DNA from 3 places in the Allobosea sp. LjRoot9 genome. Region 3 is predicted to be linked to each of the others. Evidence: riboswitches for the same ligand, from Rfam matches in the RefSeq annotation. Region 3 holds a riboswitch; each other region holds the start of a gene.

What was found. A riboswitch is a leader RNA that binds a small molecule or an ion and turns the genes downstream of it on or off. The one in region 3 is predicted to bind thiamine pyrophosphate.
Region 1: another riboswitch for thiamine pyrophosphate. It lies ahead of ACSQ3P_RS07280 (hypothetical protein); the one in region 3 lies ahead of thiC (phosphomethylpyrimidine synthase ThiC).
Region 2: another riboswitch for thiamine pyrophosphate. It lies ahead of thiO (glycine oxidase ThiO); the one in region 3 lies ahead of thiC (phosphomethylpyrimidine synthase ThiC).

The regions. Positions count from the first base shown of each region.
Region 1 covers NZ_CAXUPC020000001.1:1,578,600-1,588,173, reverse strand. Annotated here, with positions in the region: gene ACSQ3P_RS07295 (putative bifunctional diguanylate cyclase/phosphodiesterase) at 1-265, shown strand, start outside; gene ACSQ3P_RS07290 (aspartate/ornithine carbamoyltransferase family protein) at 309-1,316, shown strand; gene ACSQ3P_RS07285 (hypothetical protein) at 1,304-2,221, shown strand; TPP riboswitch at 2,305-2,434, shown strand; gene ACSQ3P_RS07280 (hypothetical protein) at 2,528-3,646, shown strand; gene ACSQ3P_RS07275 (acyl-CoA reductase) at 3,651-5,099, shown strand; gene ACSQ3P_RS07270 (ABC transporter ATP-binding protein) at 5,089-5,853, shown strand; gene ACSQ3P_RS07265 (ABC transporter permease) at 5,850-6,599, shown strand; gene ACSQ3P_RS07260 (ABC transporter substrate-binding protein) at 6,603-7,586, shown strand; gene ACSQ3P_RS07255 (SDR family oxidoreductase) at 7,599-8,366, shown strand; gene ACSQ3P_RS07250 (xanthine dehydrogenase family protein molybdopterin-binding subunit) at 8,363-9,574, opposite strand, start outside.
Region 2 covers NZ_CAXUPC020000001.1:345,955-355,528, forward strand. Annotated here, with positions in the region: gene ACSQ3P_RS01660 (alpha/beta fold hydrolase) at 1-488, shown strand, start outside; gene cysE (serine O-acetyltransferase) at 668-1,516, shown strand; gene ACSQ3P_RS01670 (LysR family transcriptional regulator) at 1,480-2,415, opposite strand; gene glyA (serine hydroxymethyltransferase) at 2,666-3,988, shown strand; TPP riboswitch at 4,050-4,181, shown strand; gene thiO (glycine oxidase ThiO) at 4,242-5,426, shown strand; gene thiS (sulfur carrier protein ThiS) at 5,423-5,635, shown strand; gene ACSQ3P_RS01690 (thiazole synthase) at 5,637-6,413, shown strand; gene ACSQ3P_RS01695 (serine hydrolase domain-containing protein) at 6,442-7,815, opposite strand; gene ACSQ3P_RS01700 (DUF3126 family protein) at 8,029-8,241, shown strand; gene ACSQ3P_RS01705 (hypothetical protein) at 8,404-9,120, opposite strand; gene ACSQ3P_RS01710 (DUF6949 family protein) at 9,388-9,574, shown strand, end outside.
Region 3 covers NZ_CAXUPC020000002.1:659,598-669,171, reverse strand. Annotated here, with positions in the region: gene thiC (phosphomethylpyrimidine synthase ThiC) at 1-1,822, opposite strand, end outside; TPP riboswitch at 1,898-2,002, opposite strand; gene ACSQ3P_RS11780 (sensor domain-containing diguanylate cyclase) at 2,185-4,104, opposite strand; gene ACSQ3P_RS11775 (hypothetical protein) at 4,327-4,527, opposite strand; gene ACSQ3P_RS11770 (OmpA family protein) at 4,752-5,678, opposite strand; gene ACSQ3P_RS11765 (hypothetical protein) at 5,675-5,803, opposite strand; gene ACSQ3P_RS11760 (polysaccharide deacetylase family protein) at 6,999-7,898, opposite strand; gene ACSQ3P_RS11755 (ABC transporter ATP-binding protein) at 7,910-8,911, opposite strand; gene ACSQ3P_RS11750 (ABC transporter ATP-binding protein) at 8,908-9,574, opposite strand, start outside.

The DNA.
Region 1 (9,574 bases), on a different contig from region 3:
CGCGCTGATGACCGCGATCACCGACCTGGCTCATAAGCTCGGGCTCTCGATCATCGTCGAAGGCATCGAAACGGCGGCGCAGCTTGCCATGATGCGCCGCTTCAGCTTGCATGGGATACAGGGATTCATCCTCGCGAAACCGATGACCGACGAGGCTTTGCTCGCCATCATCAAGGATCGCGTGGCCTCCGACAGGATGAGCCTTGTCGGGGACCTCACGGCGCCTGCTGCGGTTGCCGTGAGGAAGCGGCCAGAAGTTGCTTGAGCGCGTCCCCGCGGTAATAGAGCCGGAACGGGAGCGAGGCGCCATGCAGAGGCCGAACTATCCGAGCGGCAAGGACCTGCTTGGCGCCGATTCGGTGTCGCGCGACGATCTCGATGATATCTTCGCGCGCGCCGAGCGCTTTCTGGCGGAAGAGAATGAGGAAGATGCGCCTGGCGACCAGCCGAGCCGACTTCATCTCATAAGGCGGCGGCCAAAGGTGATCGCGACCCTGTTCGACCAGCGCAGCACGCGGACGCGGCTGGGCTTTCAGGCCGCGGCCTTGCGCCTGGGTCACCAATCGCTCGACGTCTACGATACCGATCGCAGCCGGATGGGCAGCGCGACAGGGGAAACGCTCGACGATCATATCCGCACCGTGGAGGCCTATAGCGACCTGATCGTGGTGCGCTCGCATACCGAGAGCCTGCCATATCAGATCGGCCGGTTGAGCTATCTGCCGGTCGTCAATGCCGGCAACGGCGCCGACGAGCACCCGACCCAGGCTTTGATCGATCTCTTCGCCATCCACAAATTGCGCGGGGACGTCAAAGATCTGTCGATTGCCTTGTCGAGCGATACGCGCGCGCGCTTTGCCCTGTCCTTCGTGAAGATGCTGCGCCTCTCGCCGCCCCGGCGCTTCACGCTCTGCTCCCTGCCGGACGTGCCGATCAATCCGCCGATGCGCGAAGCGATCGCGTTGCTGGCGAGCCTGGGCTGCAAGGTCTCCTTCGTTCACGACGTCAGGGACACCCTGGAGCACGACGTCCTGATCATTCAGATGCAGGATATGAGCCGCTTCGCGCATGCGTCCCTGGGCAGCGAGGCCGTCGACAAGGAAACCGAGACGGAACCCTTCACGCTGACCGCCAAGAAGATCCTCGATGCGAAATCCGACACCCTGATCCTGAACCCTCTCCCGCGTTTCTCCGAGCTGGACGTGTCATGCGACGCGCTGCCGAATGCAGGCTATTTTCGACAGGTCAAATTGTCCTTGCCGGTGAGGATGGCCATCTTGGAGCGAATGCTTCTGGGTATTCCATGGACAGGTTGACGCGCCGTTTCCTGGCATTCTCGGTTTGGATGCTGGCCTATTTCCTGGCCTATATCGCGGTGGCGATAGCCATTCGCTATCTGTCGCATTCCTTCCGCATCGTCGAGATCGCGGCGATCCGCTCCGCCGGCTCGCTCATCCTTGCCGGATTTCTCGTCTTCAGAAGCAAAGCGGTCTTGCGCCAACTGGTCGGCATGCAGTTCGGCTATCATGTCCAGCGCAGCTTGATACACCTGATCGGGTCCTTGGCGTTGATCTGGAGCCTGGCCAATCTTCCCCTGGGCTTCATCGCGACAATCGAGTTCTCGGGGCCTCTCTTTGCGGCGATGCTGGGCCTCGTCGTCGCGGGATTGATCCCGGGAGCTGTCGCCTGCCTGGGATTGTCGCTCATCGCCGTTGGAAGCGCCTATCTGCTGTTCTCGCAGGGTGTGTCGCATGATCCGCGCCTGCTGATCCCTGTCGGTGCGGTCGCCCTGCTGACGATCACGAATTTGATGCTGGCCCGGCTGGCCGAGAGCAAGAGCATCGTCCTGATCGTGTTCGTCATGCATGCCGTGCAGCTTCCGGTTTATCTGTGCGCGCTCTTGATCGGCCTCGACGTGGGGGGAGCGGCTCAGCCGCGCGACTTTCATCTCGAGGACGTGCTCGGCGTTTCACTGGCGGTTGGTGTGCTGATGCTTGCCGGTTTCGTCACGCAGACGGCGCTGGCGAACGCCTCGCGTTATGGTTCCGCGCTGCAACTCTGTGCCGCCGACACGCTGCGCGTGCCGTTCCTGACGCTCATCGGCTATTTCGTCTTCAAGGAGATGCTGAGCGAGAGCGTCGTCCTGCCCGGATTGCTCGTCGTGGCGGGAGCGATCATCACCAGCCTGCCGCAAACGCGCGCTCGAAGCCGGGAAGGCTGAGCTCATGCCGCCGGCAAGCTCGCGATAGCGGGCTGTCGGCATGTCGCATTCTTGACATGGCCGCGCCGCCGCCGTCATGGTGCGCCCGTTCCCAGGGGGGCCTCGCTAGGAGGCTGAGATTCCGCCGGCTCGAATCCGTTTCGAGCAACGCGGTGACCCTCCGAACCTGATCCGGCTCATACCGGCGTAGGGATGCGGGACATAGGGTGGCAAGCCGCCCCTTTTCCATGCTCGCGCCATTGGCCGGACAGCGGGTCGCAGACCGGAAGCGTGCCGGATTGCGCCTTGATGTCTCGGAAGGTGTGCATGGACGTGACGGAAGCGCAGATCATTGCGACCCTGCTGGAGTTCTTCGACAGGGAAGAAGCGACGGACGAGGATTTCGACCGGCTGGCGCTGCGCATCTTCGCCTACCAGTTCGAGAACAATCAGCCCTATCGCCGCTTTGCCGCGGCGCGAGGCAGGACGCCGCTTGCCGTCCGGAGCTGGCGCGACATTCCCGCTGTTCCGATCGACGCTTTCAAGGATCTGACGCTGAGCTGCCGCCCCACGGAGGGGATCGAGCACGTTTTCATGACGAGCGGCACGACCCGTGGCGGGCAGCGGGGACGCAGCTATCACCCGACGCTCGCTGTCTACGACCGTTCGATGATCCTGAATTTCCGGCAGCGCTTCATGCAGGGGCGGAACGGGATGCAGGGGCTGGACCGAATCCGCATGGGTATTCTGTTCCCCGACGAGCAGGCGATGCCGAATTCCTCGCTCGCGCATTACCTCGCTTTGGCGCGGCGCGAATTCGGGACGCCCGACAGCGAAGGCTTCATCGACGAGGCAGGCCTCGCCACTGCGCGTCTGCTCGCGGCGCTGGCGCATGCCGAGGCGAGGGGCGAGCCTTATGCGCTGCTGGGAGCGAGCTACAGCTTCGTGCATCTGCTCGATGAATTGCAGCGGCAGGGCCGGCGCTTCGCGCTGCCGCCGGGTAGCCGCATCCTCGACACTGGCGGCTTCAAGGGGCAGTCGCGCGAATTGGCGGCGGACGAGTTCTACGACGCTCTCGCGGCCGCGCTCGGCGTGCCCCGGGAGCGCTGCATCAACATGTACGGCATGACCGAGCTCAGCACCCAGTTCTACGATTGGGGCAACGAGACTTGCCCGCCCAAGACTTGCCCACCGGTGAAGTCGGGCCCGCACTGGATCCGCAGCCGGGTGGTGAACCCGCTGACCGGTCAGGATGTGCCTGCGGGCGAGACCGGCGTGCTGGTCCATCACGATCTCGCCCATTTCAACTCGGTCTCGGCGATCCTGACCGAGGATGCCGGCATCGTCGTCCCGGGCGGCTTCCGCCTGCTGGGCCGCGTCGATGGCGCCGATTCCAAGGGCTGCTCCGTGGCGGTCGAGGAATTCCTGAAAGCGGCTCGTGGCTGAGGTCATGGCCGAATTCGCAGGGCATCTGCCTGGCTTGTCAGCCGGCGAGGTGGAGTGGAAGCTGCTTCACTTCAGCGCTTGGGGCGAGGCTGTGGAGGTCCGCGTGCCCGTGCTGAGCGAAGCGCAAGCCACTGCGCTGGCAGGGCGCGTGCGCGATAATGCCCGCGCTTATCTCAAGACCCTGCGCATCGCCGAGATCACCGCGATCATCGACCAGGCGATCGCGCGATTGCTCGATCGGGACGATGCCTGGCGGCAAAAGGCCGAAAGACTGCTGCCGATCGTGACGGGTTATGATCCCGAGATGATCCGGCTCGGCCTGACCGGCTATCTGAAGACCTTCCGGCAGCCGCAGCTCAAGCGCTTCCTGGCCGAGGATTTCGCCGATCCGCAGATCCTCGACGATTTCCAGTCCAGGCCGAAGGGCGGCTTTGCCAAGGCGTTCGGGCCGGACCTACTGCTGCATGTCTGGGCCGGCAATGTTCCGGGCCTGCCGCTCTGGAGCCTGATATCGGGCCTGCTGGTCAAGGCCGGGAGCATCGGCAAGGTCGCCACCGCCGAGCCGCTGCTGGCGGGTTGGTTCGCCCGCATCCTGGCCGAGATCGATCCGCGCCTGGGCGAGTGTCTCGCCGTGGTCTGGTGGAAGGGCGGTGACGAGGCCGGCGAGCGCGTCTGGCTGGCGCAGGCCGACGCCATCGTCGCCTATGGCGGCAATGATGCGCTGAAGGCGATCCGGGATCGCGCGCCGGTCACCGCCCGTTACCTGCCGCACGGCCACAAGATCGGCTTCGGCATGGTCGCGCGCGCGGCGCTGGATACGCGCAAGGCAGGCGCGCTTGCCCGGCAGGCCGCCTATGACGTGATGCGCTATGATCAGCAGGGCTGCTATTCCCCGCAGATGCTCTTCGTCGAGCGCGGCGGGCGCGTCTCGCCGCGCGACTTCTCCGCCTATGTCGGCCATGAACTGGCGAGCTTCGCCCGCAAGCACCCGCGCCGCGCGCTCTCGATCGAGGAGGCTGCCAGTGCCGCGTCCTGGCGCGGCGCGCAGGAGCTTCGTAGCCTTGGCGGCGACCGCGACCTCCTGGGTGACGCTTCCGACGCTTGGAGCATCGTCCATGTCGAGAATGCGCAGGCGCTGGCCCCCAGCGGCCTCAATCGGACGCTCTCCATCGTCGCCGTCGACAGGCTCGACGACGTCGTCGGCCTGATCGCCCCCTTCCGGTCCTTCCTCCAAAGCGCCGGGATCGCGGCGGAACCCGAGGAGCTATTCCGGCTCGCCGGTCTGCTCGGGCAGGTCGGCGTGACGCGCATCTGCGCGCTTGGCGCGATGACCGCGCCCGAGGCCGGCTGGCACAATGACGGGCGCTTCAACCTGCTCGACTTCGTCACCCTGACCGAGATCGAGCATGCGGCGGAAGCCGCCGCGGACGGGTTCGCGCCTTATGTCGATTGAGCCGCATAGCGAAGGCTTCGTCGCCATCGACCGGGCGAGCTATGGCTATGGCGATTGGCCCGCAATCGTCGACCATGTCGACTGGACGATCCCGCGCGGCGCGATCCATTGCCTGGTCGGGCGCAGCGGCTGCGGCAAGACGACCCTGCTGAAGCTTGCCGCCGGCCTGCTCCTGCCCGATGAGGGGATCGTCAGGATCGACGGCGCCGCCTTGCGCGAGCCGGGTCCGCAGATCGGCTTCGTCTTCCAGGCCCCGACCCTGCTGGATTGGGCGAGCGTGCTCGACAATGTGCTCTTGCCGATCTCGCTGAAGCGCCGCCCGCGCGCGGCGGACCGGGAGGCTGCGCTCGATCTGCTGAAACTGGTTTCGCTGGACGGCTATGCGCAGCGCTATCCCAGCGAATTGTCGGGCGGGCAGCAAAGCCGCGTTGCGGTCGCGCGCGCGCTGGTCACCCAGCCGGCCGTGCTGCTGCTCGACGAGCCTTTCGCCGCGCTCGACGCGCTGACCCGCGAGGAATTGCAGGACGACCTCCTGAGGCTCTGCGCCCTGCATGGAACGACGGTGCTGTTCGTGACCCATGACATCACTGAGGCCGTCTATCTGGCCGATCGCGTTGCGGTGATGGCGGCGGGGCGTTTGCACCATCAGATCGCCGTGGACCTGCCCCGGCCGCGCCAACGCGAATTGCGCTACGGCCAGGCCTTCAACGCGCTCTGCCGCGAGTTGCGGCAGGCGATGGATCTGGCGCCATGATCGCGCGCCTGTCCTCTGCCCTGTTGCTTCTGGTCCTGCTCGCCGGCTGGGAGCTCTATTGCCGGTTTGCCGGCGTGCCGGCGCTGATCGTGCCGCCGCCCTCAGTCGTGCTGGCGACGCTGTGGAGCGAGATCGCCAGCGGGCGCCTGCTGCCGCATCTGCGGATCACGGCGGCGGAGATGGCGCTGGGCCTCGCCTTGGGCTGCGCGGTCGGGCTTGTGGCCGGGGTCGTGCTGGCGGAGGTAGGCTTCCTGCGCCGCCTGCTACATCCCTATATCGTTGCCAGCCAGGTCGTGCCCAAGCTCGCGCTCGGCCCGCTCTTCATCATCTGGTTCGGCTTCGGCATGACCTCGACGGTCGTGATCACCGCCCTGATCTGCTTCTTCCCGCTGATGGAGAACACCATGACCGGGCTGAGCCAGGTCGATCCAGCGCGGCGCGAGCTGTTCCGCATGCTGGGCGCGACGCGTCTCCAGACCTTGCTGCGGCTGAAGCTGCCGAGCGCCTTGCCGGTGATCATGGCGGGTGTCCGCGTCGCGGTCGTGCTGGCGCTGGTTGGCGCGGTCGTCGGCGAATTCATCGGGGGCAGGGCTGGGCTCGGGGCCTCCATCATCGCCGCCCAGAGCGTGATGGATTCAGGCCTGATGTTCGCACTCTTCATCGTGATCACCCTCATGGGCATGCTGTTCTACCAGGCCGCGATCTGGCTCGAGAGCCTGCTGCTTCGCCATCATCTGAAAGGATAGTCCATGTTCAGCCCATCACGTCGCTGCATCGCCCTGGCGCTGGCTTTCTCAGCCTTGCTGGGTTGCGCCAGCCGGGCGCAAACCCTGGACACGGTCACCGTCGCAGGTTGGAGCCAGCCGATCAGCGAGATCACCAATCTGCTCGCCGAGCCCGACAAGGGCTTCTTCAAGGCGAAAGGGATCGCACTGGACTACGTGCCAGGCACGGGTGGTGGCTCCGCCATCCAGACCATGCTGACCGGCAAGGCCGACATCGCCTTCACCGATCCGGCCTCGCTCTATCTCGCCCTCGACAAGGGCGAGAAGCTGGTGGCGATCTACAACATCTATCCGCAGAACGTCTTCAACGTGGTCGCGCCCAGGAGCGCCGGCATCAAAAGGCCGGCTGACCTCAAGGGCAAGCGCATCGGTGTCTATAGCCTGTCGAGCGGCACGCGCCAGAACCTGCAGGTGCTGCTGCAGCAGGTCGGCCTGACCGAGAGCGACGTCACCATCGAGGTCACGGGCCTGCTGAACTTCGCGCCGCTGGTCCAGGGGCAGGTCGACGCCACCGCCGCGACAGATACGGGTCTCCTGGTCGGCCGGATGAAGGGGCTGCCCGAGGTCGACGTCATCGAGGTCAAGGACCATCTCAACCTGCCCAGCGACATCTTCGTGGTGACGCAGGCGACCTATGAGGCGAAGAAGCCGCTGCTGAAGCGCTTCCTTGCCGCCTATCGCGAGAGCGCCGCCTGGATGATCGCCAAGCCCGAGGAGGCCGCGAAGATCGCCGTCACCCGCGCCATCAACGGCCGCGACGAGGCGCTCAATCTGGAGATCATCAAGCTGCGCAACCTCTCGACCGTCTCCCCGACCACCGACAGCAAGGGGCTGGGCCATTTCGACCCCGAGCCGATGCAGAAGGGGGCCGATACCTTCAGGCAGCTCGGCCTGATCGCCAAGCCGATCGATATCGGCCAGGTCGTCAAATCCGACCTGATCCCATAGGACGGGAACGCTATGAATTTCCGCGACAGAACCATCATCGTCACGGGTGCGAGCCGGGGCATCGGGGCTGCGCTTGCAAAAGCCTTCGCCGCCGAGGGCGGGCTCGTCGTCGTCAACTATCTCAGCAATGAGGCGGCTGCGCTGCAGGTCGTCGAAGCCTGCCGGGCGCTGGGCGGGCAGGCCCTGGCGATCGCAGCCGATGTGACCTCGGAAGCGCAGGTCACGGCGATGATGGCGCGCATCGCCGACGAGGTCGGCAAGGTCGACGCTGTCATTAACAACGCTTTCGCGCCCTATGTCTTCGATCCCGACGATCGGACGCGCTTCTGGGACACGCCTTGGTCGGCCTATCAGACGCAATTCGATGGCGCGCTGAAGGCGACCTATAATCTCTGCCAGGCCGTGCTGCCCTTGATGAAGCAGCGGCTGAGAGGCAGCATCGTCAACATGACGAGCGATCTCGTTGCGCGTCCGAGCATTCCCTATCACGACTACACCACGGCGAAATCGGCCCTGATCGGCTTCAGCCGGACCCTCGCCGCCGAACTCGGGCCCCTGGGAATCCGGGTCAATTGCGTCGCGCCCGGGCTGGTCTATCCGACCGATGCCAGCCGCGCGACCAAGGAGGAGGTGAGGGAAGCTCTCATCGCCCAGACGCCGCTGCGCCGGATCGCGACGCCCGAGGATGTCACCGGCCCGGTCCTCTTCCTCGCCTCGGACTGGAGCGGCTTCGTTACCGGGCAGACGCTCCATGTCGATGGCGGGCTGGTAATGGCTTAAGGCGCGGCCGCCTGCGCATCCCTGATCGCCCGCCAGACGCGGGCAGGGGTTGCGGGCATGTCGAGATGCGTCACGCCGAGCGGGCGCAGCGCGTCGAGGACCGCGTTCATCACCGTTTGCGGCGCGCCGATGCAGCCGGCCTGGCCCGAGCCTTTCGCACCCAGCGGATTGGCTTTCGTCGGCACCTCGACCATCTCCAGATCGAAGAACGGAATGTCGTCGGCGCGCGGCATGGCGTAGTCCATGAAGGTCGCGCTGAGGAGCTGGCCGGAATCGGGATCGTAGACCGCTTCCTCGAGCAGCGCCTGCCCGATGCCTTGCGCCAACCCGCCATGGACTTGGGCCTCCGTCAGCAGCGGATTGACCAGCCGGCCGTAGTCGTCGACGGCGACATAGCGCTCCAGCGACACGGCTCCCGTTTCGGGATCGATCTCGACCTCGGCGACCTGCGCGCCGTTGGGAAAGGTGATGACGTCGCAGATATTGTCGCCATGGCTGCTCAGGGCCGCGCCGGTGCTCTCCGCGACATGCCGGGCAATGGTGAAGAGATCGATCTCCTTCACCAGGCCGTCGGCCCCTGCAACGGTGCGAAAGCGACCGTCGCCGAAGGCCAGTTCGCCCGCCCCGACCTGCAGCAATTGCGCCGCGACGGGGCGCGCCCTGGCGATCAGATCGTCGGCGGCCATCAGCAACGCCGTTCCGCCCAGATGCAGGGAGCGCGCCCCGCCATGGCCGCCGCCGCGCGGCACCAGGGCGGTGTCGCCCTGCACCAGCTGGAAGGTTTCAACGGGCAATCCCAGCCGCTGCGCTGTGACCTGTGCGAAGCTTGTCTCATGGCCCTGGCCGTTGGATTGCGTGCCGACCGCCATGTCGATGGCCCCGTCGCGCCGCACCGTCAGCCAGGCCTCTTCATTGGGCTGGCCGCGCGACGTTTCCAGAAAGCAGCCGATGCCGAAGCCGCGCAACTTGCCGCGCTTCTTCGCCTCGCGTTTGCGCTTGGCGAAGTCGGCACGGTTGGCCGCGGCCAGGACCCGGTCGAGATTCTCCGCGAACGTGCCGCAATCGATCACGGTGCCGAAGGCGCTACGATGGGGAAAGCGCCGGATGAAGTTGCGTCGGCGCAGTTCCGCCGGATCGATCGCGAGCTGGTGCGCGGCCGTATCGATCAGCCGCTCCAGCAGATAGTTGGCCTCCGGTTTGCCGGCGCC
Region 2 (9,574 bases), on a different contig from region 3:
TCGGCGTCTCGCAGGCCGCGGTGATGGGCTATTCGATGGGCGCGCGGATCTCGGCGCATCTGGCGCTGGCGCATCCAGATCGCCTGCGGGCGCTGCTGCTCGGCGGGCTCGGTATCCATCTGGTCGAGGGCGTCGGCCTGCCGCTCGGCATTGCGGATGCCATGGAGGCGCCCTCGCTCGATGTCTTGACCGACCCGATGCAGCGGATGTTCCGCGCCTTCGCCGAGGCGACCAAGAGCGATCTCAGGGCGCTGGCCGCCTGCATCAGGGGCTCGCGCCAGACCTTGACTGCCGCGCAGGTCGGGCAGATCGCGGTGCCGACCCTGGTCAGCGTCGGCACGAAGGACGATGTCGCTGGCTCCGGGCCGGAGCTTGCGGCGCTGATCCCGAATGCCGAAGCGTTCGACATCGAAGGCCGCGACCACAATCTCGCCGTCGGCGACAAGAGCCACAAACAGGCGGTGCTGGATTTTTTGACACGGGTCTGAAAGGGCGGGCCGGTGGGCGGGAAAGCAGAGTCCCTTCAGGGTTTTGTGCCGGGCGGCTGCGGTCTTGATTCAAGCGGGCGCGGGGCCGATCTGACACCTCTGCGCTTTCGCGTTTGGCGGTTCACCACCGCAATGTGTTAGAGTTTGAATTCGTCTTACATCTCCATCGGAGAATGATCATGCCGTCTGGGCGCTCCGTCATAGAAGCACGCGATCCCGCTACCGGGCTCGACCGTGTCGACCCCGTCTGGGCCAGGTTGCGGCGCGAGGCCGAAGCTGCGGTCGCCAGCGAGCCGTCGCTTGCCAGCCTGATCATGGCCTCCGTGCTGAACCAGCCGAGCTTCGAAGCGGCGGTCAGTCACCGCGTCGCGATGCGTCTCGGGCATGTGGCGGTCCCCGCCGATCTGATCGCGCAGGCTTTCGAGGAGGCGCTTATTGCCGATCCGGAGATCAGCCAGGGTATACGGGCCGATGCGCTCGCGGTGATGGACCGCGACCCGGCCTGCTACCGGGTGCTGGAGCCGGTGCTGTTCTTCAAGGGCTTCCACGCCTTGCAGGCGCATCGCCTCGCTCATTGGCTGCACCGGCAGGGGCGGCGCGATTTCGCGCTTTATCTGCAGAGCCGCTCGTCGGAAGTGTTCCAGACCGATATCAACCCGGCCGCGGTGATCGGCAAGGGTATCTTCCTCGACCATGCCACGGGCCTCGTCGTCGGCGAGACCACAGTGATCGAGGACGATGTCTCGATGCTGCAGGACGTGACGCTGGGCGGAACCGGCAAGCAGGGCGGCGACCGCCATCCCAAGATCCGCAAGGGCGTGCTGATCGGCGCCGGCGCCAAGATCCTCGGCAATATCGAGATCGGCCAATGCGCCCGCGTCGCGGCGGGCTCGGTCGTGCTGCAGGCCGTACCGCGCAACAAGACGGTCGCCGGCGTGCCGGCCAAGGTCGTTGGCGAGGCCGGCTGCGCCGAGCCGTCGCGCTCGATGGATCAGATCCTGGCCGGGGATTGCGGCAGCGCGATCTGAGTCGATTGCGCCTGCATTTCGAGCAGGCCGCGCGCGATCTCACGCCGGCTGCCATGCGCGCTTGCTTGTGAATTCAGGATGAGCGCCAGCGCGTCGCCGGTCGGCATCGCGTCCGTGAAGGGGGCGATGAGCCTGCCGTCGCGCAGATGCGGCGCGATCAGGCTCATCCGGCCCATCAGCACGCCGGAGCCCGAGAGCGCGGCGTCGAGCGCCAGGCTGTAGAGCGAGAAGGAGGGGCCGCGGGTCGGGTCGATCGTCCCGATGCACCCGGTGAAGGCGAGCCAGCGCCGCCAATCCTCCCGCCAGACAGCGTCATGCAGCAAGGTCGCGCGCGCCAGATCACCGACGCTTGTGAGCGTGTGCGCGAGTGCCGGCGCGCAGACCGGCAGGATCATGTCCGGGCCCAGTGTCAGCGCATCGACGGGGCACGCCTCGGGGCCGAGATAAAACAGCGCCAGATCATGCGGCTCGCGGCGTGGATCCGGCGGCTGCTCCATCGCCGAGACCGAGATCTGCAGTCCGGGAAACGCCGCCTGCAGCGCGGGCAGGCGCGGCGAGAGCCAGAGCTGGGCGATGCAGGGCAGGGCGGCGATGGTCAGTGCGCGGCCTTCATGCCCGGCGCGCAAATCCTGCATCGCCTGTCCCAGCGTGTCGAAGCCGCGCGTCAGCTTGGGCAGGGCGTTGCGCGCGCCCTCCGTCAGCTCCACGCCCTGGGCGAGGCGGCGAAACAGGGGGAAGCCGAGCCATGCCTCCAACTGGCGGATCTGCTGCGTCACTGCGCCGGCCGTGACGCCGAGTTCTTCCGCCGCCTTGACGAAGCTCTCGCAGCGCGCCGCGGCCTCGAAAGCCCGCAAGGCGTTGAGGGAAGGCAGGCGTGGGCGCGGCGGTTTTACGGGCATGACGGGCCATCCCTTAGGCTGAGATTTTCTCTGCCTGCGAGCGAGGATTACTCGTTTGCGCAGCGCCGCGCAAACCGTTCATATTCTTCGTATCAGGCGGGCTCACCGCTAGAGCAGGATGCGAAAAAGTGGGGACCGGTTTTTCGCATTGATCCTGCTCTAACTCTTTGGATGAGAGACGGATTCAGATTTCAGGCGGGATCACTTTGTGATCCCAGCTGAAATCATCCGGCTCTAGGAGGATCGATCGATGACGGCTCTGGGCAGGCGCGACTGGGTTCCGCAAGCGTGCGAGGATTACGTGCTCGGCATCGCCGCCGAGACGGCCGGCCAGTCGCTCGACGCGGTCGCGGCGCGGATCGCGGCGCTGACGGTCGAGAACCGCAACATCCATGAGCGCGACTGCATCAACCTCAACCCCGCGACCAATGTGATGAACCCCAAGGCCGAGGCCGTGCTTGCGGCGGGGCTGGGCGCGCGGCCCTCGCTCGGCTATCCCGGCGACAAATATGAGATGGGGCTGGAGGCGATCGAAAAGATCGAGGTCATTGCCGCCGAGCTCGCCGCCGAGGTCTTCGGCGCGAAATATGCCGAGATCCGCGTGCCCTCGGGCGCCATCGCCAATCTCTATGCCTTCATGGTCGCGGCCAAGCCCGGCGATTGCATCATCGCGCCGCCGGGCACGATCGGCGGCCATGTCACGCATCACGGCGCCGGTGCCGCAGGGCTTTACGGCATCGTTACCCATCCCGCCCCGGTCGATCCGGTGAACTACACCGTCGACCTTGCGCGCCTGCGTGAGGATGCCTTGCGATTGAAGCCCAAGCTGATCTCGATCGGCGGCAGCCTCAACCTCTTCGCCCATCCGATCCGCGAGATCCGCGCGATCGCCGACGAAATCGGCGCGATCGTGCTGTTCGACGCGGCGCATATGTCGGGCATGATTGCCGGGCATGGCTGGCAGCAGCCGCTGGAGGAGGGAGCTCATCTGATGACGATGAGCACCTATAAGAGCCTGGGCGGGCCGCCTTCGGGTCTGATCGTCACCAATGACGCCGAGATCGCCAAGCGGCTCGACGCCATTGCCTATCCCGGCCTGACCGCGAATTTCGACGCGGCGAAATCGGCCTCGCTGGCGATCACCCTGCTTGACTGGAAGGCGCATGGCCGTGCCTACGCGCAGATGATGGTTGAGACGGCCAAGGCACTGGGCGAGGCGCTGGTCGAGCGGCAGGTGCCGGTCTTCGCGCGCGATCGCGGCCTGACGACCTCGCATCAATTCGCGATCGAGGCTCACAGCTATGGCGGCGGCCAGGCGGCCGCCAAGACGCTGCGCGCCATCAACATCCTGAGCTGCGGCATCGGCCTGCCCCTGCCGGAGGTGGCAGGGGACGTGAACGGGCTCAGGCTCGGCACGCCCGAGATCGTTCGCTTCGGCATGACGCCTGCCGACATGCCGGAACTGGCCGGCTATATCACTGAGGGCCTGAGCGGCTCGCGGTCGGCAGACGCGATCGCGAAGGATGTGACGGCGTTCCGCGGGCGGTTCCGCGAGCTGCACTTCATGCGGTGAGGGCTGGCGCTGCCTGCATCCAGGCAGGCTTGACCAGCGGCGGCCGAGCTTTCACAGTCGTCACCATTCCAGGGAGATCCCCGGCAAGGGGCTGAGACACCGCTGGCAGACCGGGGCAACCCGGATAAGCGCGCGGAAATCCTTCGAACCTGATCCGGTTCATACCGGCGGAGGGATGGATTTCCCGGCTTTAAGCCGGCGGCCCGCAAGGCCGCAGATATCCTCGCCCCCCCGTCGCGGCGAGGAGTTTGCGATGAGAGGCCCACCCGACACCAGTTTGCGCCGCCAGCAGGCTCGCCCGCCCGATGTTGCGGCGCCGCCGGCCTCGACGGATGTCGCCATTATCGGTGGCGGCGTGATCGGCCTGATGACCGGCTGGCGATTGCTGCGTGCCGGCCTGCGGGTTGCGCTTTTCGAGCGCGGCACGGTCGGCCAAGGGGCGAGCCTCGCTGCCACCGGAATGCTGGCGGCGGCCGCCGAATTCGAGCCCGGCGGCGAGGAGCATGTCGCGCTCGCCCTGGAGAGCCAGCACCTCTGGCCCGGCTTCGCCGCTGAATTATCGGCCGATGGCGGGCTCGATATCGATTATCGCAGGGATGGCATCCTGATTGTCGCCACGACGCGCGACGAGGTGGCGCGGCTGCGCTTCCGCCAGGAGATGCAGCGGCAGGCCGGGCTTGCGACGCAGTGGCTGGACGGGGCTGCCTGCCGAGGCTTTGAGCCCGGTCTACGCCCCTCCGTCGTGGCCGGTATCCATTGCCCCGGCGATCATCAGGTCGCCCCGGTCAGGGTGATCGCCGCCCTGCGGCAGGCCTTCATCAAACGCGGCGGAATCCTGCTCGAAGGCTTGGCGGCAACGCCCTGGCTGCAAGCCGGGCGCGCCGTGGGCGTCACGACGAAGCAAGGGCCGGTGAAGGCTACGATCATCGTCGCGGCCGGCGGGGCCTGGACCGAGATAGCGGGGCTTTCCCTGCCGTTGCGGCCGCTCAAGGGGCAGTCGCTGGCGCTGGCATGCCCGCCGCACCGGCCGGTCCTTTCGCGCATGGTCTGGACCGACCAGGTCCATCTCGCGCCGAAGAGCGACGGGACGCTGATTGTCGGCGCGACCATGGAGGAGTGCGGCTTCGACGATGCCGTGACGGCCGGCGGCGTCTACGCGCTGCTCGAAGGCGCGCGGCGCATCCTGCCCGGAATCGAGGACCTGCCGATCGCCGCGATCTGGTCGGGCTTCCGCCCCACCAGCGCCGACGACGCGCCGATCCTCGGCGAGACCCGGATTCCAGGCCTGCTCCTCGCCACGGGACATCATCGCAACGGCTATCTGCTGGCCCCTGTCACCGCGGTAGCGATCACGCAACTCGTTACCGAGGGAGGCATCAAAGGGCCTGCCGCGTCCTTCGGACCGGAGCGTTTTTCAGCACAGGAGGCATTGGCATGAAGCTCATCGTCAATGGACGCGATCATGACAGCGCGGCTGAGGATCTGCTGGCGCTATGGCGGGAGCGCACGGTCGAGCTCGATCTGCCGGGCCCCCAGGGCTTCGCCATCGCGTTGAACGGGATGGTGGTGAAGCAGTCACAATGGCAGGTCACGCCTCTGGCGTCCGGTGACCGCGTCGAGATCATTCGCGCTTTTCAAGGAGGCTGAGATGAGTGTCGCGGAACAGCCCTTTACCCTGGCCGGAACGCAACTCGGCTCCCGCCTGCTGATCGGGACGGCCGGTTATCCCAACCAGCGCATCATGGTGGATGCGGTCGCCGCCAGCGGCGCGGAGATCGTGACCCTGTCGCTGCGCCGGATCTCGCTGGCGGGCCATGGCTCTGATACGGCGCAGCTTTTGTCCGGCTACCGCTTCCTGCCCAATACGGCCGGCTGCGAGACGGCGCGTGACGCCGTCCTGACGGCGGAGCTTGCTCGCGAGGCGCTTGGAACCAACTGGATCAAGCTCGAGGTCATCGGCGATCGCGAGACGCTCTATCCCGATGTCGGGGAGCTGCTGGAGGCGACGCGCCAGCTCGTCGAGATGGGCTTCGTCGTGCTGCCCTATTGCAATGACGATCCGGTGGTTTGCGCGCGCCTGGCCGATCTCGGAGCCGCTGCCGTGATGCCGATGGGCTCGCTGATCGGCTCCGGCATGGGCGTCGCCAACCCCGCCAATCTCGAATTGATCTGCGCGCGCTCGGCCGTTCCCGTGATCGTCGATGCCGGGTTGGGCACGGCGTCGGATGCCGCCATCGCGATGGAATGCGGCGCGAGCGCCGTGCTGCTCAACACAGCGATCGCCAAGGCGAAGGATCCGGTCCGCATGGCGCGTGCCATGCGCCACGCCGTCGAGGCCGGTTGGGATGCGCGCGCGGCCGGGCGCATTCCGCGCCGTGGCCGCGCCGAAGCGTCGAGCCCCCAGCTCGGGCTCGTCGGTTCGTGATCGCGCCGGAGGTCCGGGGTGGCAAGCGCTAGGCGCTGCCGCTTCGATAGCGCGCGAGCATCTCCGCCTTCAGCGCTGCCTCCGAGACGACATGCGAGCCGCCGAGCCAGACCGACTCGATGCGGCCGGCATCGTCGCGCACCAGCCGCGCCGTTTCGCCGGGGCTGTTGAAGGAGGAGGCCTTGACGAAGCGGCCGTGATCGGGCGCTTCGATCGCGATCTCTCCGGCATCGAGGAACGGGCTGAACAGGGTTGGGTTGGCAACCAGCACCTTGTCGGCGAAAGGCACGAGGTCGCCGGGGTTCCAGATTGTCCACCAGCGGCCGGCCCAGGTCTGCGTTTCCGCCGAGGGCGCGCCGAGTTCGGAGAAGCGCTTGAGGATCTGGACGACGCCATCGAGCCAGGGATGGGCGAGGCCGTCGATGGCGTTGGTCAGCACCGAGATCGTCAGATCCTGCTCCGGCAGGACAATGGTGCGGGTGATGAAGCCCTGGAAGCCGCCGGAATGGCCGAACCAGGCCCAGTCGCCTTCTCCACCGGAGATGGTGCCGAGTCCGTAATGGCGGCCGAGGCTGCTTTCCTCGTCGGCCCAGAGCCGGCGGCTCATCTCGCGGCGATTGAGGGGCGAGAGGATGCTGCGCTCGGCCTTCGGCGAAAGCTGCGCGAAATAGCGCGCGACATCGGCCGCAGTGGCGACGAAGCCAGCTGCCGACATCATCGCCTGGCAAAGGTTGTCGCCGGGCACGACGACGCGATGTCCGAGCGGCCATTTCGGGCTGTGGCCCTTGGCCGTCGGGCCGGTCCAGAGGCCGATATCGGGCATGGTTTCAGCAAGCCCGGCTGCCGCGACGACCTCCCTGGCGATCCAGTCGGCATAGGGCTCGCCCGTCACCGCCTCGATCACCAGGCCGAGCAGGCCGAAGCCGTGATTGGAGTATTTGAGGCGCTGCGAGGCGGGCAGGATGGGCGGCAATGCCAGGTCGGCGAGCAGTTCGGCCTTGTCGCAATAGGGCTTGCGGTCGAAGAACTGGCCGTTGTCGGGGCCGTCGCGCGTCAGGCCGGCGCTGTTGGAGAGGAGCTGCGCCAGCGTCACGGTCGCGACCTCGGGATGGAGGCGGGGCACGAAGCTGCCCGCCCTGTCGTCGAGGCGAAGGCGGCCGGCCTCGACCAGGCGCAGGATGCCGGCCGAGGTGAAGCTCTTCGAATGCGAGGCGATGCGGAAGCCGTGGCGCGGCGTCAGCTCCTCGCCGGTCGCGATGTCGGCCTTGCCGAAGGCGGCTTCCAGAACGATTTCCCGGCCGCTCGCGATCGCAACGGAGCATCCCGGCTGGTCGTGATGGCGGAGCTGGAATTCGAGCCAGCTGGAGACATAGGCGAGGGCGGCAGGCAGCCACGGCGTCATGGGGCGATCCATCATGAGCGAAGGGAGCGCTCACTATTGCAGATCGTGCCGGGGCGTGCAGGCGCACCAGGCGGCTACCGCCATGCGGGAATGGGAGGGCGGCGCTCGCGACGACGAGTACGGGAGCCGTCGATTGGCGGCTCGACAGCCTTCCGGCTTGCCCTTCCGGCCCCGCCATGGCATCCGTCCCGGCAACCGATAAGGACCGATACCGTGGACAAGACAGAACTCGCCAAGCTTGAAGGCTACCTGCGCCGCACCTTCGCCAACCATGCGATCAGCGTGCGGGCGCGCATGAAGAAGAACGATTCGGCCGAGGTTTATCTGGCCGACGAGTTCATCGGCATCATTCACGTCGATGACGAGGACGGCGACCGCTCGTTCAACTTCACCATGGCTATCCTCGACGTCGACCTCGAGGACTGAGCCGCCGGCCTCGAAGCGCTACTCCGGAGGCCGTCTGACGCGGCTTTCTGCGCTTCCGGTGCTCACGGACGAAAAGTCCGCTCCGCTCCGGTTCTCGAAAGCCGCGCCAGCCGACTCACCGGAGCGCACCTCGAGACCGGCTTGCGGCATGCCTAAGAATGCTCAGCGCAGCATGCCGTCGATGGTGCGGCGGACGCCGCCGATCATCAGCTCCCAATCGGCGATGATCCTGCGCGGGAAGCGGATGTTGACGTCGATGCCGCGGTGGCGAAACGTCACCCGGCAGAGTTCGTCGAGCGCGGCGCCTGCCGGGGTGTCGAGCGGGCAGCGCGCCGCGAAGCCGCGCCCGTCGGGCACGGAGACATAGAGTTCGTCGCCCTCATAGGGCGAGCCTTTGCGGAAGCCGCGCACGACCAGACCGCCGGGGTTGGACCAGACCGTCGGCGTCAGGAAACGGGCATAGACGGCAAGTTGCGTCGCCGGCTCGTTGACCTTGTCGGGCGGGCTCAGCGTCACCAGCAGGCGGTTGCGGTTCTGGGCCGGACCAAGATCAGGCCACCCCAGCCTGAGGCGCACCATGCCGACGAGGCGGCTCGAATCGTCGGCCTCGGCGCCGGTCAGGTCCTGCGGCACCATCAGCACGCTGTTGCCGATGCGGGCGGGCTGGAGCATCGTTTCCGTCTCGCGGCCCTTATGAGTGGCGTAGAGGCCAAGGCCGGTCGCGGCCGCACCAAGCAGCATGATCGCGAAGGCCGCCTTCACCAGCGCAGAATCGGCGCGTGGCAGCGGCGGCGGAGGCCGCCTCAAGCGCGAGCGGACCATGGCCGCGAGATCGGCGGCCAATTGGGCGGAATGCTCTTGGGACAGGGACGCGGTCACGTGCGAGGGCCTCTGAGCCTGACGCCGGAAAGCTGGGACAGATTTCCGGGCGACATCGTGCTCTCCCTGACGGGAGATGGATGGATCGATGACGTCCAGTGAAGCAGAGGCCGCTTAAGGGAGCGTAAACCATGATCGCGCGGGCGGCGGCGCGCTGCCGGGGCCTGGGAGAAGCAGTGGCGGCCGGTTAACCATTGCTTATGAGTTTTCTTCACAGTTCGTAAACCATGCGGCAAGGTGGAAGGGTCCGGTTCGGAGTGCCCGCCCTTGTTGATCGAGCCCGCTGCCTATGATGCGCTGCAGGCGCTGTTCATTGGCTTCGCCTTTGCCGGTTTGCTTGCCAGCGCGTTCGAGTTGTTCACGACGCAGCGCGCCGATTTCCGCTTGCTGCAGGCCGGTGGGCTGGCGGCGGTTGCGAGCGTTCCCGTCGTCGTCTTCAGCGCGCCCTTCCTGA
Region 3 (9,574 bases):
GCGCCGCCGCCTGGTCAAGTGCGATGCGCTCGTTCTCGCCCATGGCGAGGACCTCGGCGCGCAGATCCTGCGTGATCTTCATCGAGCAGAACTTCGGCCCGCACATCGAACAGAAATGCGCGACCTTGTGCACGTCCTTCGGCAAGGTCTCGTCGTGATAGGCGCGGGCGGTGTCGGGGTCGAGCGCCAGGTTGAACTGGTCTTCCCAGCGGAAGTCGAAGCGCGCGCGGCTGACCGCATCGTCGCGGAGCTTGGCCGCCGGATGACCCTTGGCGAGATCGGCGGCATGGGCCGCAATCCGGTAGGTGATGACGCCGGTCTTGACGTCGTCGCGGTTGGGCAGGCCGAGATGCTCCTTGGGCGTGACATAGCAGAGCATGGCGCAGCCGAACCAGCCGATCATCGCAGCCCCGATCCCTGAGGTGATGTGGTCGTAGCCCGGCGCGATGTCGGTCGTCAGCGGCCCAAGCGTGTAGAAGGGCGCCTCGCCGCATTCGCGCAATTGCTTGTCCATATTCTCCTTGATCTTGTGCATCGGCACATGGCCGGGGCCCTCGATCATCACCTGGCAGCCCTTGTCCCAGGCGCGTTTGGTGAGCTCGCCCAGCGTCTCCAGCTCGGCGAACTGGGCACGGTCATTGGCGTCGGCGATCGAGCCCGGACGCAACCCGTCGCCGAGCGAGAACGAGACGTCATAGCGCCGCATGATCTCGCAGATCTCGTCGAAACGCTCGTAGAGGAAGCTTTCCTTGTGATGCGCCAGGCACCAGCGTGCCATGATCGAGCCGCCGCGCGAAACGATGCCGGTCACCCTGGAAGCCGTCAGCGGCACATAGGGCAGCCTGACGCCGGCATGGATGGTGAAGTAGTCGACGCCCTGCTCGGCCTGCTCGATCAGCGTGTCCTTGAACACCTCCCAGTCGAGCTCGACCGGATCGCCGCCGACCTTCTCCAGCGCCTGGTAGATCGGCACGGTGCCGATCGGGACCGGAGAATTGCGCAGGATCCAGGAGCGGATGTTGTGAATGTTGCGCCCGGTCGACAGGTCCATGACCGTGTCAGCACCCCAGCGGATCGCCCAGACCAGCTTTTCGACCTCCTCGGCCGCGCCGGAGGTGACGGCGGAATTGCCGATATTGGCGTTGATCTTGACCAGGAAGTTCCGGCCGATCGCCATCGGCTCGAGTTCTGGGTGGTTGATATTGGCGGGAATGATCGCGCGGCCGCGCGCGATTTCGCTGCGCACGAATTCTGGCGTGACGAATTCCGGCACGCTCGCGCCGAAGCTCTCGCCATCGCCATGGCGCTCTTTCGCGCCTTCCAGCATGGCGGCGCGGCCGAGATTCTCGCGATGGGCGACATAGATCATCTCGGGGGTGATGATGCCGGCCCTGGCGAACTCGTACTGCGTCGCCATCTGGCCGGGCTTGGCCGTCAGCACCGGGCGTTCCGCCGGGCAGGCAGGCACCAGGTTCTCGGGCGAGATGTTGCCATTGTCGGCGGCAGTGACTTCGCGGCCGGGAATGGTGTCGAAACCGCGCGCGTCGAGCCAGGCGCGGCGTGGCTGCGGCAGGCCTTGGTTCAGATCGATCCTGGCGTCGCTCTCGGTGAAGGGTCCCGACGGGTCATAGATGCGCACCGGTGGTTCTGCGTCGGTCGAAAGCTGCACCTCGCGGAAGGGAACCCGCATGGTCGGGTCTTCCGGCGGCGCGACATAGATCTTGCGCGAGCCGATGATCGGGCCGGTGGTGACGCCGGTCGGTGCACCAAACTTGGGCGCGGCCTTGACGCTGTTTTTGGCTGACTTGGTGTGAACGTTCATGGGATCTCCTCCTTGGTCCAAGGTTCAGGAGATCCGGCGTCGAAGCGGTCTAGCGCTGTCTGCGGTCGCGATTCTGCGCAAGCCGCGTTCCAGTCCCTCCGCCGGTATGACCCGGATCAGGTTCGATGGGTTCGGCCTTTACGGCCATCTCAGCTCTTGCGAGCACCCCTCGGAACGGCTGGGAAGTTAGGCGTGATAGCGCCAGTGCGCAACCGGCAAACAGCGCCCGGCTCGCATGACGTCATTGCCGTGTGTTCATCGCCTCGTTGATTGCGGCGTCGCTCGGCGCAACGACGGCTGCGACGGATCGAGCGGCGCGATCTTCGGAAGCGGCGCATTCCGGTGGTGTGCTCTGTTGCGGGTCAGGCGCTCCTGGCGCGCGGCCACGGCAGCACTCGTCCCGACATGACCATGCGATCACGCCCGCCGTCCTTGGCGGAATAAAGCGCCCGATCAGCTGCTCCAACCAACGAGGCGCAGTCTGTCGTTGCATTGGAGTTCGGCCAGACAGTCGCGCCGCCAAGGCTCGCCGTGACGAGCCTGGACGGAGGGTTCGACCCGTGCGGGATCTGGATGTCGTGAAGCGCTTCGCAGAATCTCATGCCGACCAGCTCGCAGCCTTCGGCATCCGTGCCCGGCAAGAGGAGGGCGAACTCTTCCCCGCCATAGCGCGAGGCCAGGTCGCCCGGGCGTCGTGCTTGCGCGGCCAGGACGGCGGCCACAGCACGCAGGCAGCCATCTCCAGCCGGATGTCCGTAGCGATCGTTGAATTTCTTGAAATGGTCGATATCGATCATCAGCACGGAAAGGGCGGTGCCCTCTCGCGAGGCTCGCGCCCATTCTTGCTCCAGCCGCTCGTCGAAACATCGGCGATTGGCGAGCCCCGTCAGTCCGTCCAAGGTCGCCAGCGCCGCGAGTTTGTCTTCGAGATCCTTGTGCTCGGTCATATCGCGCGAGATCGCCACGACGCCATCGATCGTGCCGCTATCGGACCTCGTCACGCGCAAGGTCGTCTCGATCCAGATCTCGATCTTCTCTCGGTGGCGCGTGCGATAGATGACCCTGGCTTCCTCGACCTCGCCGCGCTTCAGCGCAGCGACGACCTGTTCGACCCGGGGCAAATCCTCCGGGTGGACACCGGCCAGAGCCGGCGTTCCGACCAGTTGCGCGGGGTCCCAGCCCAGAACGCTCGCGGAGGAAGGGGAGGCGTAGAGAATGCGCTCGTCGAAATCGATCCGGGTGACCATGTCGCTGGATGCTTCCGCGAGCAGACGGAAATCGGCCTCCTTGGCGATCAGCGCTGCCGCCATGCGCTGACGCTCATAGAGTTGACGCACGAGATACAGGCCGATGACGCCAATCACCAATGTCAAAGCCAGCACGAAGGCTATCCGGGCCATGGCGGCCTGACGCCAGCGCAGCAGAACGTCATCCTGGGCTTCCGTCGCCAGCACCAGGAGCGGATATCGCTCGCTGAACCTGAAGGAACTCAGACGTTGCAGCCCATCCAGCGGTGATTTGAAATAATAGACGCTGGCTGCGGGCCGGGACATCCTGTCCCTGATCAGAGGTGTCGCCGACATGTCTCGTCCGACATAGGTGTCGTTATCGACGCTGCGCGCGAGCAGAATGCCATCGGCGCTGAGCAGCGTGATTGCCCCGTTGGGGCCGATGTCGAACCGGCGATAGAACTGCGAGAAATATCCGGCGTCGATCGTCGCCAGGACCACACCGGCGAAAGCGCCATCGGGATGGTTGAGGCGCCGGGACACCGTGATGATCCACTGACCACCGGTCCGGCTTTGAACGGGTCGGCCCAGATAGATGCGGCGATCGTCCACAGAGCGATGATGCTGGAAATATGCGCGGTCGCTGTTGTTGAGGCCCGCGAAGTCGACTTTCTCCGTGGTGGCCAGCCAGCGGCCCGTTTCGTCGTAGACGAAGAGGCCGCGAATTCGCCCTAGCGTCGGTTTGCGAAGGTCGAGAACATTCTGAATTGTCGCGATTGCGGCGGGACTCGTGCCGTTTGTCTCCAGTCTGCTGGCCAAGCCGAAAAGCACTGCATCGGCGAGTTCGATGGTGTCCTCCGCGTGCTGTGTCAGCGAGCGCGAGAGATTGATCATGTCGACTTCGGCGTTCTTCAGATCGGCTTCCCGGGTGGCCCATTCGCGCCATCCGCTCAGGGCGAGAATGGCGATGCAGACCACCGTGACGAATGCCGCGGCCCAGAATGGCAGACGCGGCAGGCTTTCGGCATGACCATTGATGCGACTAGCCTTCATGGCCGTTTCCTCCGAAGCGGAGTTTCACATCGCGGTCGCAATCCTCACATCGCAGCCTTAATAAAGCTTAGCGCCAGTGAGCCTCTCCCGATGCCGCCCCGACCGGTTGGCGCCTCCCGGGGGAGTGTCGTTCGTCGGGCTGCCATGCCGGCGCCGGTATCGCAGCGTGGGCGCAGAGCGTCGTGCTCTACGCCATGACGCAGGAGCTCAGGACACAGGAGTTCAGGCGGTGATGTCGACGGTCTGGCCCTGTCCGGCCGGAAGGGCGGCCTTCGCCTGGGCCGCACCTTGCTGCAGCAGGTCGGCCACAGCCTGTTCGGCATCGGCTTGCTGCTTGACGATTTCGGTCTGGATGGTCTGGCGCGTGGCCGCAGCCTGGCTCGCGGCGAGGCTCTGCGCGATGGCAATCGATGAATCGCTCATGGTTGGTCTCCTCTCAGTTAGAGCGTTTTCAAGCGAGGTGGACACCGGTTCGCGTGAAGAAAACGCGTCAAAAACAAAGGGCTAGAGTCATTGAACGATCGCGTTGGAGCGAAATTCCTCTAGAGCCAGACCAGAAGAGCTAGACCAGAGACCTTGCCGCTTCATGAAAGCGATGCCGCGAAAGCGAACCGGCGCGGCAGCGAGCCGCCGCGCCGGCATTGTCTTCAGCGCCCGCTCTGCCCGGCCAGCAGCGGCGTGATCCGCCGCAGCGTCACGCGCCGGTTCTCGCGCGAGGGCTCCTGCGTCGCGACCTTGAGATATTGCTCGCCATAGCCCTGGGTCGTCAGGTTCTCGGCCGGCACGCCGAAGTCGCGGGTCAGGATTTCCGCAACCGATTGAGCGCGGCGGTCCGACAAGGACAGGTTGTCGATGTCGGAGCCGACGGCGTCGGTATGCCCCTCGACCAGGAAGACCTCGTTGGGCGAGCTCTGCAGCCCCTGCCGGATCGACTGGGCGATGGTGGCGAGCCGCTGCGCCTGGTCCGGCACGATGGTCCAGGAGCCTGTCTCGAAGGTCACCGTATCGATGTCGACGCTGCGCATCCGCGCCCGCAGATCGGGCGAATAGCGCACCTCGTCGAGCGTGTAGCGGCGCGGGATCGCCGCGATCGGCGGGGCCATGATCGTCTCGTAGATCAGACGCTCATCGGCCCGCTCGGCATCGACGATATAGCGCTCGCGCGGCATCGGCAGCGGTGGCGGCGGCAGCACGACGATCTCGTCCGAAAAGCGGTCATTGGGCCGATCGCGGCGGGTGTTGTCGATGATCACGTACTCCTGACCGTTGCGGTCGAGCCGGGTGCGGCGGATCAGGCGGCCATCCTGGTCGGTGATCGTGACGATGCGCGTGCCGTCGGGCCGCTCGAAGACGTTGCGGTTCTCGTCGCCCAGGCGCTCGGTTCGGCCCTGGAAACCGAGATCGCGGAAGGACTGCGTCTCGTCGCGGCGGATGATGACACGGTCGTCGTCGCGAATGATCGTGCGGCCGGGCTCGCGGATGATCGTGACGTCGCCGTCGCGCCGTTCCTCGCGCCGGCTGCGGACATCGTCGAAGCGCTCCGCGCCTTGCGTCGCCATGATGCCGCCGATCACGCCGGCGCCAAGGCCGATCGCGGCTGCGCCGCCAAGCCCGATGCCGCCACGCCGGCCTTGCCGGTCAGGCGCCGGCGGTTGGCCGGGAGCACCAGCGGGCGGCTGGCCTGCTGGCGGAGGCGCAAGAGTCTGTCCGGGCTGAGTCTGTCCGGGCTGCGGCTGGGCGGAAGGCAGCGGGGGAGCACCCGGGCCGCGCGCTCCTGGAGCGGGAGCCGCCGGGGCTGCAGCTGGCGGAGGCGCCAGAGTCTGTCCGGGCTGGGTCTGCCCTGGCTGCGGCTGGGCGGCAGGTGGCGGCAGGGGCGTTCCCGGACTACGCCCGCTCGGAGCAGGAGCTGTTGGAGCCGTCGCTGGCGCAAGCGTCTGCGGTGCGGCCGCGGGCGGAGGCACGGGCGTCGGACGGGTTGCCGGCGCTTGGCCCGGAGTCGCCGCCGGCGGAGCGGCTTGGGGCTGGCTCGGCGGCAATGGCGCGCGCGGGGCGGCCGGGGCCGTGGGCGTGGGTGTTCCTGGCGTCGAGGGCGCTGCCGCCGGCGGAACTAGAGCAGGACGGGGCGCTGCCGGCGCGGCGTTCGGGGCAGGTGCAGGTGCAGGTGCAGGCTGAGCCGCGGGCGGTGCGCCCGGCGTGCGGCCGGCCGGAGGCGGCGGCGCGACAGGGGCAGGCGCGGGCGTCGGCCGGGCGGCCGGCGGCTGACCGGGCAGGGGCTGCGGCCGTGCCGCCGGCGGGCGGCCGGGTTCGCCTGGGGCGGGAGCCATGATCGGTGGGACGGGGCGCGGCATCGATGGTTCGCGGGGCGGCTCGGCGCGCGGAGCGGGCGCGGGCGGAACGGGGCGTGCCGCCGGCGGCTCGGCCCGGGGCTGGGGCCGAGGTTCTGGCGCAGCGGCCGGCGGAGCCGGAGCGGGACGGGGCGCAGCCGGAGCAGCCGGCGCGGCGTTCGGGGCTGCCGGGGCAGCGGGGCGCTGTATCGCCGGCGGCGTGCCGGGCGCGGGACGGGCCGCAGGCGGGCGCTCGCCTCCCGGCTGCTGTCCTGGCGGCCGGGGTCGGCCTGGCCGGCCAGGTTCTTCCTCGCTGGGAGCGGGGGCGGGCGCTTGCGCCAGCAGCAGGACATTCTGAGCGGAGGGAGCGGCGAAGCCGCCCTGCGACAAGGTGATCGCAGGCAGCATGGTTCCGATCAGGAGCCAGTTCTTGGTGCGCGTCATGAGATCCGTTTCCGTTTCAGCGACGGGCATCAACGCGTTTGCGCGCTGAACCCCCGATGAAGCGAAAACGGCCGAAATCGGGCAGAGTTCCGTCCCGCCCGGTATTGCCGGGCAGGATGGTGCGGTTCAGAGCCCGGCCTGCGCCTTCACATAGCGCGCAATCTCGGCATGGCTGGCGAACCAGACATCGCCCTTCGCCTTGGCGTGCTGGATCAGCTTCTCGAGGATCCAGATGCGCGAGCGATAGGTGATGATATGCGGGTGCATGGTCAGCAGGAACAACCCGCCATCCTCATAGGCGCCGTCGAATTCGCGGCGGAAGATGTCGAACACGGTCTCCGGCGCGGTATAGGGCCGCAAGGCCTGGAAGCGGTTCATGTTGAAATAGACCGCGTCGTCGCGAATCCATTCGACCGGCAACTCGACCATGCCGGTGGCCTCGCCCTTGTCGATCAATTCGTAGGGGTCGTCATCGGCGAAGAGCGATGAATCGTAGAGCAGGCCGAGTTCACGCTCGATCGCCAGCGTCACTTCGGAGAAGTCCCAGGACGGCGTCCGCATTCCGACTGGCCTGACGCCGGTGACCTTTTCCAGCGTGTCGGCCGAGCGCAGATGCAATTCGCGCTCATTGGCTGGGGGCACGGCGGTGTTGACCTCGTGGATCCAGCCGTGAAGGCCGATCTCATGGCCCTCCGCAATGACGCGGCGCTGTTCGTCCGGGTAAAGCAGCGCAGTCACCGCCGGCACGAAGAAGCTTGCCTGGATGTCCTCCTTCGCCAGCAGGCTCAGGATGCGCGGCATGCCGACGCGATTGCCGTACTGGCCCCAGGAGAGCCGCCCGACCGACTTGCCGCCATCGCGTAGTTCGTTGGTCTCGTGATCGACGTCGAATGACAGCGCCACCGCGCAGCGTGCGCCGTTGGGCCAGGCCTTCGGCTTCAGATTGCGTCCGGCGCGGACGCGGTTGACCTTGGCGCGCCAGGTCTCTTCAGGCCATTGCCAGGGTTCGAGAGGCAGATCGGTCATGGCAGGCTCCTTCAGGCGGGGGCGAAAGGCGCGAAATGACAGGCGCTGAGGCGGGCCGCGCCGACCTCGCGCAGCAGCGGCCGCTCCTCGCGGCAGCGCTCCGCCGCGAGCGGACAGCGCAGATGGAAATGGCAGCCCGCCGGCGGCGAGAGCGGCGAGGGCAATTCGCCCGCGATCGGCTTGAACGACGTCGTGACCCCGTCATCGAGCACGAGCTTGGGCACGCTGTCGAGCAGCGCCTGGGTATAGGGATGCTGCGGGGCGGCGTAGACCGCCTGCGTCTCGCCCAGTTCGACGATGCGGCCGAGATACATGATCGCGACGCGGTCGCAGAGATGGCGCACCACGCCGAGATCATGGCTGATGAACAGCATGGTGAGGTTGAGTTCGCGGCGCAGCTTCAGGAACAGATTGATGATTTGTGCCTGGATCGAGACATCGAGCGAGGCGACAGGCTCGTCGCAGACCAGCATGTCCGGCTGCATCGCGAGCGCACGCGCGATCGCGATGCGCTGGCGCTGCCCGCCCGAGAACTGGTGCGGGTAGCGCGAAGCGAAGGCCGGATCGAGCCCCACGGTCGTGAGCCATTTGCCGACATAGTCGCGCGCCTGCGCCTTCGTCGTCAGGCCATGCGCGAGCGGGCCTTCCGCAATGGTGTCGCCGACCTGCATCCGTGGATCGAGCGAGGCGTAGGGGTCCTGGAAGATCATCTGGACGCGCGTCGTCGTCTTGTGCCCACCCGACATCACCGGCTCGCCGGCAACCGAGGTCGCACCCGCGCTCGGTGCCAGAATGCCGGCGACGACGCGGCCGAGCGTGGACTTGCCGCAACCGGATTCGCCGACGAGCCCGAGCGCCTCGCCCTTGGCGACGGTCAGGGAGACGCCGTCGACGGCGTGGGTGATGCGGGTGTCGACCTTCTGGCCGAGCTTGGCTGCGATCCTGTCGCCGAAGGAGACGCGCGGCGCGAACCGGCGCGAGACGTTCTCGATGTTGAGGAAGGCGTCGGTCATGTCGCGACCTCCAGCCCGAGCGGGTGGTGGCAGCGATGCTGGCGCAGGCGGTCCGTCACCAGCTCCGGCATCACCAGCTCCGGCATCACTTGGCAGGCGGCGTCGGCGCGCGGACAGCGCGGTGCGAAAGCGCAGCCCGGCGGCAGCGAGAGCAGCGAGGGCGTGGAGCCTGGAATCTGCACTAGATCGCGGCCGGGCTCGGCCCGCGCCGGCAGGGAATCCAGCAGCCCACGCGTATAGGGGTGGCGCGGGTTGCGCAGCACGGCGGCCGTCGGGCCGGCCTCGACGATGCGCCCGGCATACATCACCGCGATCTTGTCGGCGAGCGAGGAGACAGTGGCGAGGTCGTGGCTGATCCAGATCAGCGCCATGCCGAGATCGGCGACGAGCGCCTTCATCTCGGCGAGGATCTGCGCCTGGATCGAGACGTCGAGCGCCGTCGTCGGCTCGTCGGCGATCAGCAAAGCAGGATCGTGCAGCAGCGCGATTGCGATCGCGACGCGCTGGCGCATGCCGCCGGAGAATTCGTGCGGATAGGCGCCCAGGCGGCGCGCGGCATCGGGAATTCCGACGCGGGTCAGCACGGCAACGCTGCGCGCGCGCGTCGCCTGCTCGCCGGTCACGCCATGGGCTTCCAAGGCCATGCGCATCTGCTCGCCGATG